Regions from separate parts of the Kitasatospora sp. NPDC085895 genome, predicted to be linked through region 2. Evidence: riboswitches for the same ligand, from Rfam matches in the RefSeq annotation. Region 2 holds a riboswitch; each other region holds the start of a gene.
What was found. Region 2 has a riboswitch for cyclic di-AMP ahead of AB0442_RS25630 (peptidoglycan DD-metalloendopeptidase family protein). Riboswitches for the same ligand answer to the same signal wherever they lie in the genome.
Positions count from the first base shown of each region.

Region 1: linked by a shared signal. The riboswitch ahead of AB0442_RS04360 (hypothetical protein) and the one ahead of AB0442_RS25630 (peptidoglycan DD-metalloendopeptidase family protein) in region 2 are both predicted to bind cyclic di-AMP.
Region 3: linked by a shared signal. The riboswitch ahead of AB0442_RS07345 (transglycosylase family protein) and the one ahead of AB0442_RS25630 (peptidoglycan DD-metalloendopeptidase family protein) in region 2 are both predicted to bind cyclic di-AMP.

Region 1 covers NZ_JBFBJY010000004.1:188,433-192,701, reverse strand. The annotation lists gene pucL (factor-independent urate hydroxylase) at 1-10, shown strand, start outside; gene AB0442_RS04365 (8-oxoguanine deaminase) at 160-1,542, shown strand; cyclic di-AMP (ydaO/yuaA leader) riboswitch at 1,802-1,978, shown strand; gene AB0442_RS04360 (hypothetical protein) at 1,982-2,566, shown strand; gene AB0442_RS04355 (glycoside hydrolase family 16 protein) at 2,591-3,283, shown strand; gene AB0442_RS04350 (gamma-glutamylcyclotransferase) at 3,327-3,713, opposite strand; gene aceB (malate synthase A) at 3,854-4,269, opposite strand, start outside.
Region 2 covers NZ_JBFBJY010000046.1:19,681-23,949, forward strand. The annotation lists tRNA gene AB0442_RS25620 (tRNA-Pro) at 177-250, opposite strand; tRNA gene AB0442_RS25625 (tRNA-Gly) at 415-488, shown strand; gene AB0442_RS25630 (peptidoglycan DD-metalloendopeptidase family protein) at 1,227-2,258, opposite strand; cyclic di-AMP (ydaO/yuaA leader) riboswitch at 2,264-2,426, opposite strand; gene AB0442_RS25635 (DUF6348 family protein) at 2,776-3,609, shown strand; gene AB0442_RS25640 (hypothetical protein) at 3,828-4,022, opposite strand.
Region 3 covers NZ_JBFBJY010000008.1:46,048-50,316, reverse strand. The annotation lists gene AB0442_RS07350 (glycoside hydrolase family 6 protein) at 1-602, opposite strand, end outside; gene AB0442_RS07345 (transglycosylase family protein) at 1,074-2,225, opposite strand; cyclic di-AMP (ydaO/yuaA leader) riboswitch at 2,227-2,377, opposite strand; gene AB0442_RS07340 (hypothetical protein) at 2,870-3,571, opposite strand; gene AB0442_RS07335 (MFS transporter) at 3,651-4,269, opposite strand, start outside.

The DNA of each region.
Region 1 (4,269 bases), on a different contig from region 2:
CGTCGCCTGACCGGACCGGCACCCGCCCGCCACGGGCCGGACGGCGCCGCCGCGGGGCCCCTGTGCTTCCCCGCGCCGGCCTCCGCACCCCGTCCGGCCCGCCCCACCCGCCGCCCGCCCGCGGCACACCCCCAGCCCTCGCCCCAAGGAGTTCACGCCATGGCAGTCCAGCCCCCACCCGCCGACCAGCGGATCGTGATCGAGAACGTCGCCGTCGCGACGGTGGACGCAGACGACACCGAGTACGCCCGCGGCCACGTGGTGATCCTCGGCAACCGGATCGAGTCGGTCGGCGACGGCCCCGCCCCGCAGTGGCTGGACAACGTGGTGCGCCGGATCAACGGCGAGGGTCATCTGGTCACCCCGGGCCTGGTCAACACCCACCACCACTTCTACCAGTGGATCACCCGCGGCCTCGCCCAGGACGACATCCTCTTCGACTGGCTGGTCGCGCTCTACCCGACCTGGGCCCGGATCGACGAGAAGCTGGTGCACGCCGCCACCCAGGGCTCGGCCGCCGCGCTGCTCAAGTCCGGCTGCACCACCGCCTCCGACCACCACTACGTCTTCCCGCAGGGCGGCGGCGACGTCCTCGGCGCCTCGATCGAGGGCGTGCAGGAGCTCGGCCTGCGCTTCACCGCGCTGCGCGGCTCGATGGACCGCAGCAAGAAGGACGGCGGCCTGCCGCCGGACCACGCGGTGGAACGGACCGAGGACATCCTGATCGCCTCCGAGGCCGCCGTCGACACGTGGCACGACGCCTCCTTCGGCTCGATGCTGCACGTGGCCCTCGCGCCCTGCTCGCCCTTCTCGGTCTCCACCGAACTCCTCAGGGAGTCGGCCGTGCTGGCCCGCCGCAAGGGCGTCCGGCTGCACACCCACGGCTCGGAGACGGCCGAGGAGGAGCAGTTCTGCAAGGAGCTGTTCGGCATGGGCCCGACCGACTACTTCGAGTCCACCGGCTGGCTCGGCGAGGACGTGTGGATGGCGCACTGCGTCCACATGAACGACTCCGACATCGCCAAGTTCGCCGAGACCGGCACCGGTGTCGCCCACTGCCCCTCGTCCAACGCCCGTCTGGCGGCCGGCATCGCCCGCGTCCCGGACATGCTGAAGGCCGGCGTGCCGGTGGGCCTCGGCGTCGACGGCACCGCCTCCAACGAGTCCGGCGAGCTCGGCACCGAGCTGCGCAACGCGCTGCTGATCAACCGCCTGCACGGCCGCCCCGACGCGCTGACGGCACGCCAGTCGCTGCGTCTGGGCACCATGGGCGGCGCCCGGGTGCTCGGCCGGCAGAACGAGATCGGCTCCATCGAGGCCGGCAAGCTCGCCGACCTGGCCCTGTGGAAGGTCGACGGCATCATGCACTCCTCGATCGCCGACCCGGTGGCCGCGCTCACCATGGGCGCCCTGCCGCCGCTGGCGGTGCTGTTCGTCAACGGCAACGCCGTCGTCGAGAAGGGCGTGCTGACCACCGTCGACGAGGACCGGATCGCGCTGGCCTGCGCCCGCGCCGCGAAGGAGCTCGCCTCCCGCGCCTGACCCCCCGCACTCCGGGCCGTACCAGGGACGGTACGCCACCCGGACTCCGTGGCCCCCGGCCGGCCCACAGCGGGCCGGCGGCCGTACGGAGCGCGGCCCCCGGACCCACGGCGAGGGTCCGGGGGCTGCGGCGCGCCCGGATGTGACGGACCCGACATCGACGGTCCGGTGCCTTGCCCTCCGGGAGGACCCTGCTGACCTGCTCGGACGCCCGCTCCATGCGGGCCCCGTCCCGGGACCGCCGAGTCCCGTCCGCCCGGTGACGGCAACGCGAGATGCGACACGGACGGGAGCGGGGGAACCAGGTAAGTCGCCCTGGCCCCGCGCGCATGCTCGCGTACGGCCAGGGCTCGGGGTGAAGCCGCCCACCGGGCGGCCGGGCCACCTGACGGCCCGAATCCGACAGCTCACCTCGCAGGCGTCGTCGAGGAACAACTCCATGCCTGTTTCCGCCATCGCCCTCAAGGTGGGCGAGGTCGCCGGGCTCGGCCTGCTGGCCGTCCCCTTCCTGGGCAGCGCCGAGGCCGCCAGCATGCCCGAGGTGACCCAGGACCGGCTCGCGCCGGTCGCCATGGCCGCGAACACCGCGGCAGCCGCCTCCCTCTCCGTCCACTCCTCCGCCTGCTTCACCGCCCGGAGGATCGGCGTCGCCGTCCGCGACGCCGCCGGCAACAAGCTGGACTTCCCCGGCAGCGGCCGCAACGTGCGGATCTGCCCCGACGGGGTCACCGTCACCACCGCCGCCCGCGCCCTGCCGGCCGGCGTCTACACCGCCTTCGGCACCTGGCAGGACGCCGACCGGCGCTGGCACGACCTCCCGGTGCAGACGCTCGACGTCCGCGCCTCGGGCACCGCCGCGCCGGCCCCGAGCCCGACCGCGGCCGCCCCGAGTCCCTCCCCCACGGCGAGCGCCACCCCGGCGCCGAGCACGCCGACCGCGGCCCCGACCACGGCGGCACCCAGCTTCACCGCCTCCCCGTCGGCGAGCTCCTCCCCCACCTCGACGGCCGGTGCGCCGACCTGATCGGACGACTTCGACGGCGTCAACGTGCCGCTCGGCAGCTGGACGGGCTGCTCCAACGGCCCGTCCATCACCGCCAGCCACTGCTCCGGGCTGCCGGCCGCGGTGGACAGCAAGTGGTGGGCCTACCCGGACGGCTGGAAGGACACCAGCAAGAACGGCACCTACTCGCCGTCGAGGACGATGTCCATCGCCAACGGCCAGATGAACCTCCACCTCAACCGGGACTCCTCCGGCACCTGGGTCTCCGCGCCGGCGCCCAAGCTCCCCTCCCCCACCGGCGACGGCGTCCAGTACGGGCGCTTCGAGGTGACCTGGAAGGCGACCTCGGCCTCCGGCTACAAGATGGCGTGGCTGCTCTGGCCGGACGACGGCATCTGGCCGCAGCACGGCGAGATCGACTTCCCCGAGGGCGACCTCAACGGTTCGATCGGCGCCTTCATGCACCGCGCCGACGCCACCTCGGGCAGCGACCAGGACGCCTACTCCAGCGGCGTCCCGACCGCCGGCGCGTGGCACACCTCGGCGGTCGACTGGCAGAAGGACGGCGTGACCTTCTACCTGGACGGCAAGGTGATCGGGCGCTCCACCGCGCGCATCCCCGCCAACTCGATGCACTGGGTGCTGCAGTCCGAGACGGCCCTCGGCGGCACCGTGCCCGCCGTGGGCTCCTCGGCGGACATCGCCGTCGACTCGGTCAAGTTCTGGAAGGCGGGCTGACCTTCCGCGTCCGCCCGGCCGGCGCCCCCCCGGGGGGCGCCGGTCAGGCGGTGCGGCCGAGGGTGGCCAGGTAGGCCCGCCAGCCGCCGTGGCCGGTGATCTCGCGGTGCACCCCGCGCTCGAGCTCACCGCGGCGCAGCACCATGGACAGGCACGGCGTGCCGTCCGAGAGGGCGATCACGCCGAGCTCCAACTCCGGGGGCTCGCCCGGCAGGACGGCGTCCCGCAGGTGCTCCAGCGGGAGGTCGTAGAGCTCGCCCTCGATCGCCGCGCTGCCGCCCGGGTCGGGCAGCAGGCCGGGGCAGACGTCGCGGACGGAGAAGAAGCGGTGGCCGGGTGCGGTGCGGACCGGGCCGACCAGGTACTCGGCGACCAGCGGGTGGAACGGGCCGCCGGTCATCGCCTGGCCGTTGAAGAAGATGAGCGCCATGGGGAAGTGCCTCCGAACGCGGGTGTTCCGTACGGCTCCCGGCGTCTGGGCAGCGGGAGCCGTACGGAACGGTGAATTGCGGCGGACGAGTTCGACGTCCTGGCGGGCGTCGGGCCGCTCGCCCGGCGGATAGGTTGGGGTCAGTCGAGCAGGGGCAGCGCGGGCAGGGTGAGGAAGTCGACGAACTCCTCGGCCAGGGCGACCTGCTCGAAGAGCCGGGCGGCCTCCGTCCAGCGCCCGGCGGCGTAGGCGGCGTCCCCGAGCTCGGTGCGCAGTTCGGCGAGTTCCTCGGCCACGAGCCGGCGGACGAGCTCCGCGGTGGCCTTCTCGCCGGTGTCGGCGAGGACGACGCCGTTGTTGATCCACTGCCAGATCTGCGAGCGGGAGATCTCGGCGGTGGCGGCGTCCTCCATCATGTTGAAGATGCCGACCGCGCCGAGGCCGCGCAGCCAGGCCTCGATGTAGCGGACGCCGACCTGGACGGCGTTGTGCAGGCCCGCGCGGGTGCAGCTGCCGCCGGCACCGGCGATGTCGAGCAGCTGCTCGGCGGTGACGG
Region 2 (4,269 bases):
GCGATGGGCGATTGGGGCTGCATCTCCCGTACGGGGGTGGACGGTGAGCGTGACTCCTCGCCCTCGGGCGGCTGCCGCCTGTGTGCATGCCACAGGTACCACCGCCATCGGCCCATCCTACCGGTACCACGAAAGCAACAGGGCCCCGCCCGCCTGACGAGACCCTGCCGAAAGCGTCGGGGTGACCGGATTCGAACCGACGGCCTTCCGCTCCCAAAGCGGACGCGCTACCAAACTGCGCCACACCCCGTAGTGCCGAAAGAGAGAGTACACGCCGGTCCGGGCCCCCTCGCCGTAATATCAGCAGGCACAGGAGCGAAAGCGGTGTGCATTCGGCCGACCCGACCAGGTAGGCTGACCCCCGTCCCCGAGGCCCGCACCGGCTGAGGGGCGACGTGCCGTCAACGCACGTACGCGGGCGTAGCTCAATGGTAGAGCCCCAGTCTTCCAAACTGGCCACGCGGGTTCGATTCCCGTCGCCCGCTCCAACACGAAGGCCCCAGCTCAGCGACATGATCGCGGAGCTGGGGCCTTCGTCGTCCGTGGCACTCCCGGAGCACCGCGCCGCGGGCTCGGGTCCATGGCTCGAAGGCGACGCGACTGCCGCACCGTACGGACTGCTCCCCCGGCGCGCAGCTCATTCGGCGCCACGGGCGGTGACCGCACGAAGAGGGCCCGACCTCCCGTTCGGCGAACGTGCACGGATCCTTGGGAGAGGTCTCGGCGCACGAGGTGCGCAAGGTGGTGCAACGGTTGCCGCACTCCGCGGCAACCTGCCGACGGGCACATGCCAGAGAGCGGTCGTACGCACAGCCGCGAAGACGCTCTTCGCACCGGGTCCGCGGAACCGGACGTCGCGAGGACGACCCGGGTGGCGTTCGTGGCGCCGGTCTCCGGGGTCGTCGTCGATGGGGTTTGGCCGGTCAGCCCAGGTGGTGGCGGGTGACGGCGGTGGCGACGGCGAGCAGGACGGCGGCGCGCTTCGCCCCGGTCGGCCGTTCGGGAACGTTCTGCCGGTCGGGGGCGTGTTGCCCGCCGTACCGGGGAGCCGCGCCGGCGCGGCGCGGGAGCGGTGAAGTGCCCGTGCGGCACGGGAGGTTGGGAACGGCCGAGGCCCGGCCCGGGATCACAGGATCCCCGGGCCGGGCCTTCGGATGCCGCGCGGTGTGCCTCGGCGGCGCTGCCTCGGCAGGGTTCGCGTCAGCGGAGCGCGTCAGCGGTGTGCGTCAGACGCGGACACCGTGGGCGGCGAGGTACGCCACCGGGTCGATGTCGGAGCCGTACGACGGGGTGGTGCGGACCTCGAAGTGCAGGTGCGGGCCGGTGACGTTGCCGGTCGCGCCGGAGAGGCCGATGATCTGGCCGGCGGTGACGGTCTGGCCGACCGAGACCTTCAGGGCCGAGAAGTGGGCGTACTGCGAGTACTTGCCGTCGGCGTGCTTGATGACGACGTTGTTGCCGTAGGCGCCGCCCCAGCCGGCCTCGACGACGGTGCCGGCGGCGATCGCGTGGATCGAGGTGCCGGTGCTGACGGCGAAGTCGACACCGGTGTGGTAGCCGCTGGACCAGTTGGAGCCGGCCTTGTGGTACGGGGTGCCCAGGGAGGCGGCGACCGGCGCGACGTAGCCGGAGGCAGCGGCGGCGGGCTTGGCGGCCTCGGTCTTCGGCGCGGCCGGCTTGGCGGCCTCGGTCTTCGGCGCGGCCGGCTTGGCGGCCTCGGTCTTCGGCGCGGCCGGCTTGGCGGCCTCGGTCTTCGGCGCGGCGGGCTTGGCGGCCTCGGTCTGGGGGGCGGCCGGCTTCGGCGCGGCCTGGACCGGGGTGCGCTTCTCGGAACGCGAGGCGGCGGCGTCGGACTTCTTCGTCTCGGCCTGCGGGGCGGCGGCCTGAACGGCGTGGCCGCCGACGGTCAGCTTCTGGCCCGGGAAGATCAGGTTCGGGTTGCCGCCGATGACCTGCCGGTTGTCCTGGTAGAGCTTCTTCCAGCCGCCGTCGACGTGCTGCGCGTTGGCGATCTTGGACAGGGTGTCGCCACGGACGACCTTGTAGCTGGCGTCGGCGGCCTGAGCGGCGTCGGCGGCCGGAGCGGCGGCGGGGGCCTCGGCGTGCGCGGCGGCCGGAGCGGCGGCGGCCGGAGCGGCGGCCGGGACGGCGCCGTGGGCGCTCGCGGCGGAGGCGGCGGTGACGGGGATGGCGATGGCGGCGGCGGCCACACCGGTGGCGACGGCGACGCGGGACAGACGGGTGCCCAGAACGGACATGGGGGTGTTCCTCTCCGACGCCTGCGAGGTGAGCTGTCGGGTTCGGGCGGGGAGTTCGCCCGGTCGCGGAAATGACGCGACTTCACCCCAAGCCGTCCCGGATCACCGGGTGCGGCACTTACCTTGGGTCCCCCGCTCCTGCCGTGCACGGAAGGGTGCGTGACCCCGGACGGCGGCAGGACTCGGCGTTCCGCCCGGTGGCCCGCCCGGCCGGTGTGGCCGGGCAGGCTCCGAGGAAAACCGATGGGCCCCTCCGGAGGCAAGCTCCCCGTCCCCAACGGCCCCCCGGGGCCCTCGCGGGGGTCACTCTCCGCCCGCCGTCGGTGGGCGGAGCGCAGTCGCCGCAGTGACCGTACGTGTCCGGACCATCAGCAGTCAGGCAAATCGGACACCCCGCGTGGCTGCCCGCTCGCGGCCCGGCACGGATCATGGCCCGCCCGGTGACGCTGGTCACCCGGGGGGCCGATAGCCTCGCTCCCGAACGGTGTTCGACCCCTTTTCGAGCGAGGAGCCCCGGGTGCGCGCGCAGTCCAGGCTGGATGTGATCCAGCGCAGCGTCGTCCGGGAGATGGCCCGGTTCGGTCAGCGGTTCACGGTCGAGGGCAGTGTGGTCCGCGGGCCCGGGACGACGGCCGTGGCGGTGCGGGAGCACCCGGGCGAGGGCGGCGGCGCGGGGCACGTCGACCTCGGTTTCGCCTTCGACGTGGGGCGGGCGGACGGCCCGGTGGTGTGGGACTGCACGGCGGGCCTCGGCCGGACGGAGGAGGAGCGGCTGGAGAGCGCGGTGCGGATGTGGGCGACCACCACCGCGGCCGCGGTGGTCGAGCTGCAGGAGGGCCGCGGGGCGCACGGCGACCACGTCCGCGCGGCGCGGTTGCCGGGCTGGCGGGCCGTGCAGGGGCCGGCCGCCGTCTTCGGCTTCGACAGCGAACGGCTGTCGGAGTGGCTCGCCGGCCACCGGTTGTTGCCGGAGCTCGCCGGGGTGCTGGCCCCGGAGCTGGCTCCGGACGGTGCGGAGCCGGCCGTGACAGGTGTGAAGCTGTTCCTGGGCGGCCGGGCGGGCGAGGACGTCGCCGAGGTCCGGGTCAACGGCGCGGTGTCCGAGTCCGCCTCGGCGGCGCTGCGCGCGCTCGGCTGGCCGCGCGGCGAACGGCTGTGCTGGGCACGGCTGTTCGTGCTGATGGTGCCGGAGGGCCGGCCCGTCGGGGAGGCCCCCGCGGCAGTCCGCTCCGCCCCCGTGGACGCCGGCGGCGCCCGGCCCGCCGGGGCCGTGGGGAACACCGGGATCGCCGCGCCCGCCGCGCGGCCGGGGGTGCTGGCCCGCTGGCGGCGGGCCCGGGCCGGGCGGTAGGTCCGGACGGCCGGACGGCTCACGACGGCGGTCGGCCCGGGTCTGGCGACACCCCCGGGGCGGACGGGCACGACCGGCTCGGACGCCACGGCCGGACCGGAGTCGGAACCCGGCCCGCGAGGGCGGAGTCCGTCCCGCGAAGGGGACTTCGGCCCATCGGAACGGACCACCGGAGCGGAGTTCGCCCGCCGGGGGCGGAGTCCGGCCCGCGGGAGGGGTCAGCTCGCGACGGAGGAGATGGTCTTCGCCAGCTGGTTGAGGAAGTCCTGGATCGGCCGGGCGGCCGTGGACTGGCTCACCATGAAGCCGAAGAGTGCCGCGATGATGGCGTGGCTGGTCTTCAGCTGCTTGTTGCGGATGAAGATGACGACGATGACGCCGAACAGGAACAGCGCGGAGACGGAGAAGGCCACCCGGACTCACTTCCTCAATCTGTGGCGGGGGTTCGTGCTGGAACCCCGTGTCGGAACCGGACCGCGGCCTGCGCCGACCGTCCCTGGCACGAGTCGACCGATCCCGCCGCCGTGGAGGCGTCCGCGGCGCCGGTGACGCCTGCTGTCTGCCGCACCTCTCGCCCCCCGTCCCCCGAGCATCGACCAGCCCACCCGGACTCAGTGTGGTCGTTCGTGCTGCCTGCGTAAAGGACTAGCCGGGAGCCCG
Region 3 (4,269 bases), on a different contig from region 2:
GCGTGCGGCTGCTCGGCGAGGCGGTCGACGGCGCCGTTGATCTCGGCGAGCCGGTCGGCCTGCTGCTGGGCGGTGCCGCCGCAGTAGGCGGGGCTCAGGGCGAGGCCGTCCGGCTCCAGGACCACCACCGTGCGGCGGTCGCCGATGCCCCGGGCGAGGCCGTCGACCCAGGCCGCGTACTCGGCGGAGTCGGAGGCGCCGCCGGCGGAGTACTGCGAGCAGTCCCGGCCGGGCACGTTGTACGCCACCACCACCGGGGTCTGGTGCTGCCGCGCGGCCTTGGCCTGCAGCTGCGCCATCGCGGTGGTGGTCTCCTGCGGGGTCGCGGTGCCGTTGAACCACCGGGCCACCGGGTACGAGCCCATCTTCGCCATGGCGAGCGCGTTGTTCCGGTCGCCCGCCCTGAGGTCGGCGGCGGCCTGGTGCAGGGCCTTGCTGTCGAGGTCGACGTAGAAACTGGTGCCGGGGCCGGGTGCCCGGCCCGCGGCCCGGTCGCTGCCGGGGGCGGCGGACGCGGTGGATGCGGTGGCGGGCAGGCAGCAGACCGCGACGGCGGCGACGGCGGCGCTCGCGGCCGCGATTCGACGGCGGGGGCGGGACACGTGCGGCTCCTAGGGCTGGCGTACGGGCTGCGCAGGGCGAGGGTGCGGGCGACTCGTGGGAGCGCTCCCAAGCGCGAGGGAAGTTCTAGTCGCACCCGTCCGCCGCGTCAAGGCTCCGCGCAGGACGGTCGGTTGGGCGCCGGCCGGGATGCGGGCGGGGCTCCGGGCGCTCTCGGGGTGCCGCGGCCGGGTCGTTCACTCCGCTGAACCCGCTGCCGGGGCCTGCGGGCGGCGCGGAGGCGCGCTGCGATCAATGTTCCCCTGCGTCACGGGCGTTGGCGTGTTGTCGGCTCCGCGCCCAGGTATGGCCATGGATGGAACCATCGTTCATCGATGTGAACGCCGATGGTTGACTTCGGGGTCGCCCCCGACCGCCCGGCGCCGGCCGGATCCGGCGCCGGAACGGCAGGACGCCGGCGGTCCCGGGAGTGTCCCGGGGCCGCCGGCGTCGGTGCGCCTGCGGTGCCGCAGTTACTTGATCTTCAGGACCTGGCCCGGCTTGATGAGGTTCGGGTCCTGGCCGATGGTGCCCTCGTTGCCGTCGTAGACCTGCTTCCAGCCACCGAGCTTGTTCTTGTCGGAGATGTCGGAGAGCGTGTCGCCGGCCGCCACCGTGTACGTGTCGGGCTGCGCGGCGGGCGTGGTGGCCTGCGGGGCCGGGGTGGCCGTGGTGGCGGCCGGGTCGGCGGTGGTGCCCGGGCCGGTGGTGGCCGGCGCGGTGGTGCTCGGGGCCGGTGTGCCGGGGGTGGTGGCCGGCGCGGTGGTCGTGCCGGGGGTGACCGGCTGGCCCGTGATCGGGTCGATGACCGGGGGCGCGGCGTCCGGTGCGGCGGTGCCCGGGGCGGGCGTGCCGGGGGCCGTGGTGGTGCCCGGCACCGGGGCGGTCGTGGCGCCGGTCGGGTCGGGGGTGACCGGGAGGCCCGTGATCGGGTCGATGGTCGGAGGCGTGGTGGCGTTGCCCTGCGCGGTGGGCGAGGCCGGCGCGGTGGTGGCCCGGCCCGGCGCCGTGGACCGGCTCTGGGCGGTCGGGGCCGCCGGGCCGGTGTAGTAGTCGTAGATCTCCTGGCTGGTCGTCCAGTACCACTGACCGTCCACCAGGTACCAGTAGACGCCGCTGGCGTCCCGGCCCTGCATGCCGGTGAAGACCGGCGCCGAGGCGCCGCGGTCGGTCGGCGCGGTGGTGGCGGTCGGCGCCGTCGAGCCCTGGTCGCCCCGGGAGTCCTGGTCGACCGTCTCCGGCTTGCCCTCGCCGGTGAGGCCCGCGGACTTGCCGCAGGTGCCCCAGGCCTTCGCGCCGCGGTCCTCGAGGACGCGCTCGGCGACGGCGATCTGCTCCTCCTTGGTGGCCCGGTCGGGCGTGGAGGCGAACTTGTCGCCGCCGTAGGCGACCCAGGTGCGCAGGTCGAGCTGGAGGCCGCCGTACTCGCCGTTGCCGACGCTCTTGCCCCAGTTGCCCGCGCTGGCGCACTGGGCCACCGCGTCCCAGGTGGTGACCGGGGCGGCGTGGGCGCCCGTCGCGGTGAGCAGCGGGATCGCCAGACCCGCACCTGCCACACCTGCGGCCGCGACGGCGCGCTCGGTCTGGGTGGGGCGGCGGTGACGGCCCGAGCCGATGAAACCCATCGAGTTCCCTCTCCGCACGCCTGCGAGGTGAGCTGTCGGGTTCGGACCGGGAGGTGGCCCGGCCGCACTGAGGCGGCTTCACCCCTAGCCGTGTGGGGGCGGCGTCGAAACTGGGTCCCCCGTCCCTGCCCAGGGTCTGGTCGGTGACCCGGTCGACGCGGTGGGCAGGGTTCGGCGTGCCGCGCCTCGGGCGCCCGTGCTGTCGGGCTGAGGTGGACATTAGAGGGATCATCACTGCGATAACAAGCCAGCATCCCGAACATCACACAATCATCACGAGTGCTTCGGTGCCGCATGCGTGCATTTCGGCCGCACGCCGCCCCACGCGCCACCGCCCGCCCGGGCCGCGTCGCAGGTCGCGGGGGGCGGCAGCGGCCCTGACGTGTCCGCGGCGGCGCGGATCGGACGAATTCCGTGGAAATTCCCTGGGAAATTCCCGGTGGCATTTCCGTGCGGCAGGGCGGCGAAGTCGGCCGAAAATGCACGCATGCGGGGCTCGGCGGGTCCGCCGCCGGGCCCCGCCGGGGCGATCACGGCACGAACCGAGGGGCCGGAGCGGGCCGAAACGGAAGGTTCGGGTCCGCCGGGCGCCCGCGGCGGCCGTCCGTTCGTGTCGGAACGGGGATCGTGCGGCGGGTGTCCGTTCAGCCCTCCGCGGGCCAGCAGGCCCGCACGTCGGCGGCCTCCGCCGCGGTCAGCGGCCGGTGGCCGAACGCGACGTCGTCCTCGTCGAAGGACCACTCGGCGTACATCAGCAGCACCGACCGGCCGTCGCCCTCCCACAGCACCGCCCGGCGGCCCAGATCGCCCTGGGCGGACCACTCCACGTACCGCAGCGCACCGCGGCGGACGCTGCAGCGGTCCACGGAGGCGCCCTCCGGTGGGAACAGGCCCGCGACCGAACCGGCCGAGGACGGCGCCCAGCGCTCCCGCACCTCCGTCAGCCGCACCACCTCCTCGACCGCGACGCGCACCCGGGCACCGCCCGGACGGACGTCGGCCACCGCCAGCGGGGTGCAGCGGACCAGGGCGTGCTCGGGCAGCCCGTCCGGGTCGTCGGACACCCCGTTCAGCGCCGTCGCGGCCGGGGAGAACAGGCACCAGAACGGCCCCTCGACGAGCAGCGGGCCGTCCAGCCCGAGCATTCGCTCCTCGCCGGCCACCGGTATCCGGTCGGTCTGCGCGACGCCCCGCCCCCCGTACGGCGACTCGGCGCAGTCGGGATCGGGCCAGCGGGCGAGGGCGGTTCCGGCGGCCGCCGCCCACGCGGGCGCGGGCGAGGCGGACCAGGCGCGGCGCGGCGCACAGCCGCAACCGGCGCCCGCCACGGAGACGATGAGGGTCATGCCCGCATGGTGGCAAACCGGCCGGAGCCGGCGCCCCGTGGGGCGCCCCACCGCCCCGGCCGCGGGGCCGTACGAGCCGTCAGGCCGCCTCGGCGGCGGGCGCCGGCGCGGGAACGGGCCGCTCGGCGGCCGGCCGGCCGCGCAGACCGGCGAGGACGGCGAGCGCGGCGAGCAGCACCGGCACGGCGACCACCCGGAGCCCGGTGGCCATGCCCGCGGTGAACCCGGCCGAGCTGTGGGCCGCGCCGCCGGTACGGGAGGCGAGCACCGTGCCGACCACGGCCACGCCGAGCGCCGCACCCAGCTCCCGGGCCGCGGTGTTCAGCCCGGCACCCAGCCCGGCCTGCCCGGGCGGGAGTTCGGAGACCACGGCGTGGGTCAGGCCCGGGGCGGACAGCCCCATGCCGGCCGAGAGCAGCAGCAGCCACAGCGCGTACACCGGGTACGGGGTGCCCGGGCCCGCGGTGGAGACGCCCAGCAGCCCGGCGCCGATCAGCGCCAGCCCGCCGCCGGCCACCCACCGCACCCCGTGCCGGGCCTGCAGCCGCCCGGCGAACCGCGGCACCAGCGCCATGCCGACGGTCAGCGGCACGATGGCGAAACCGGTCCGGGCCGGCGAGTAGCCCTTGGCGTACTGCAGGAACTGCGAGTTGACGAAGAACAGCGCGAACAGGCCGAAGAACGAGGCCGCCGTGCCC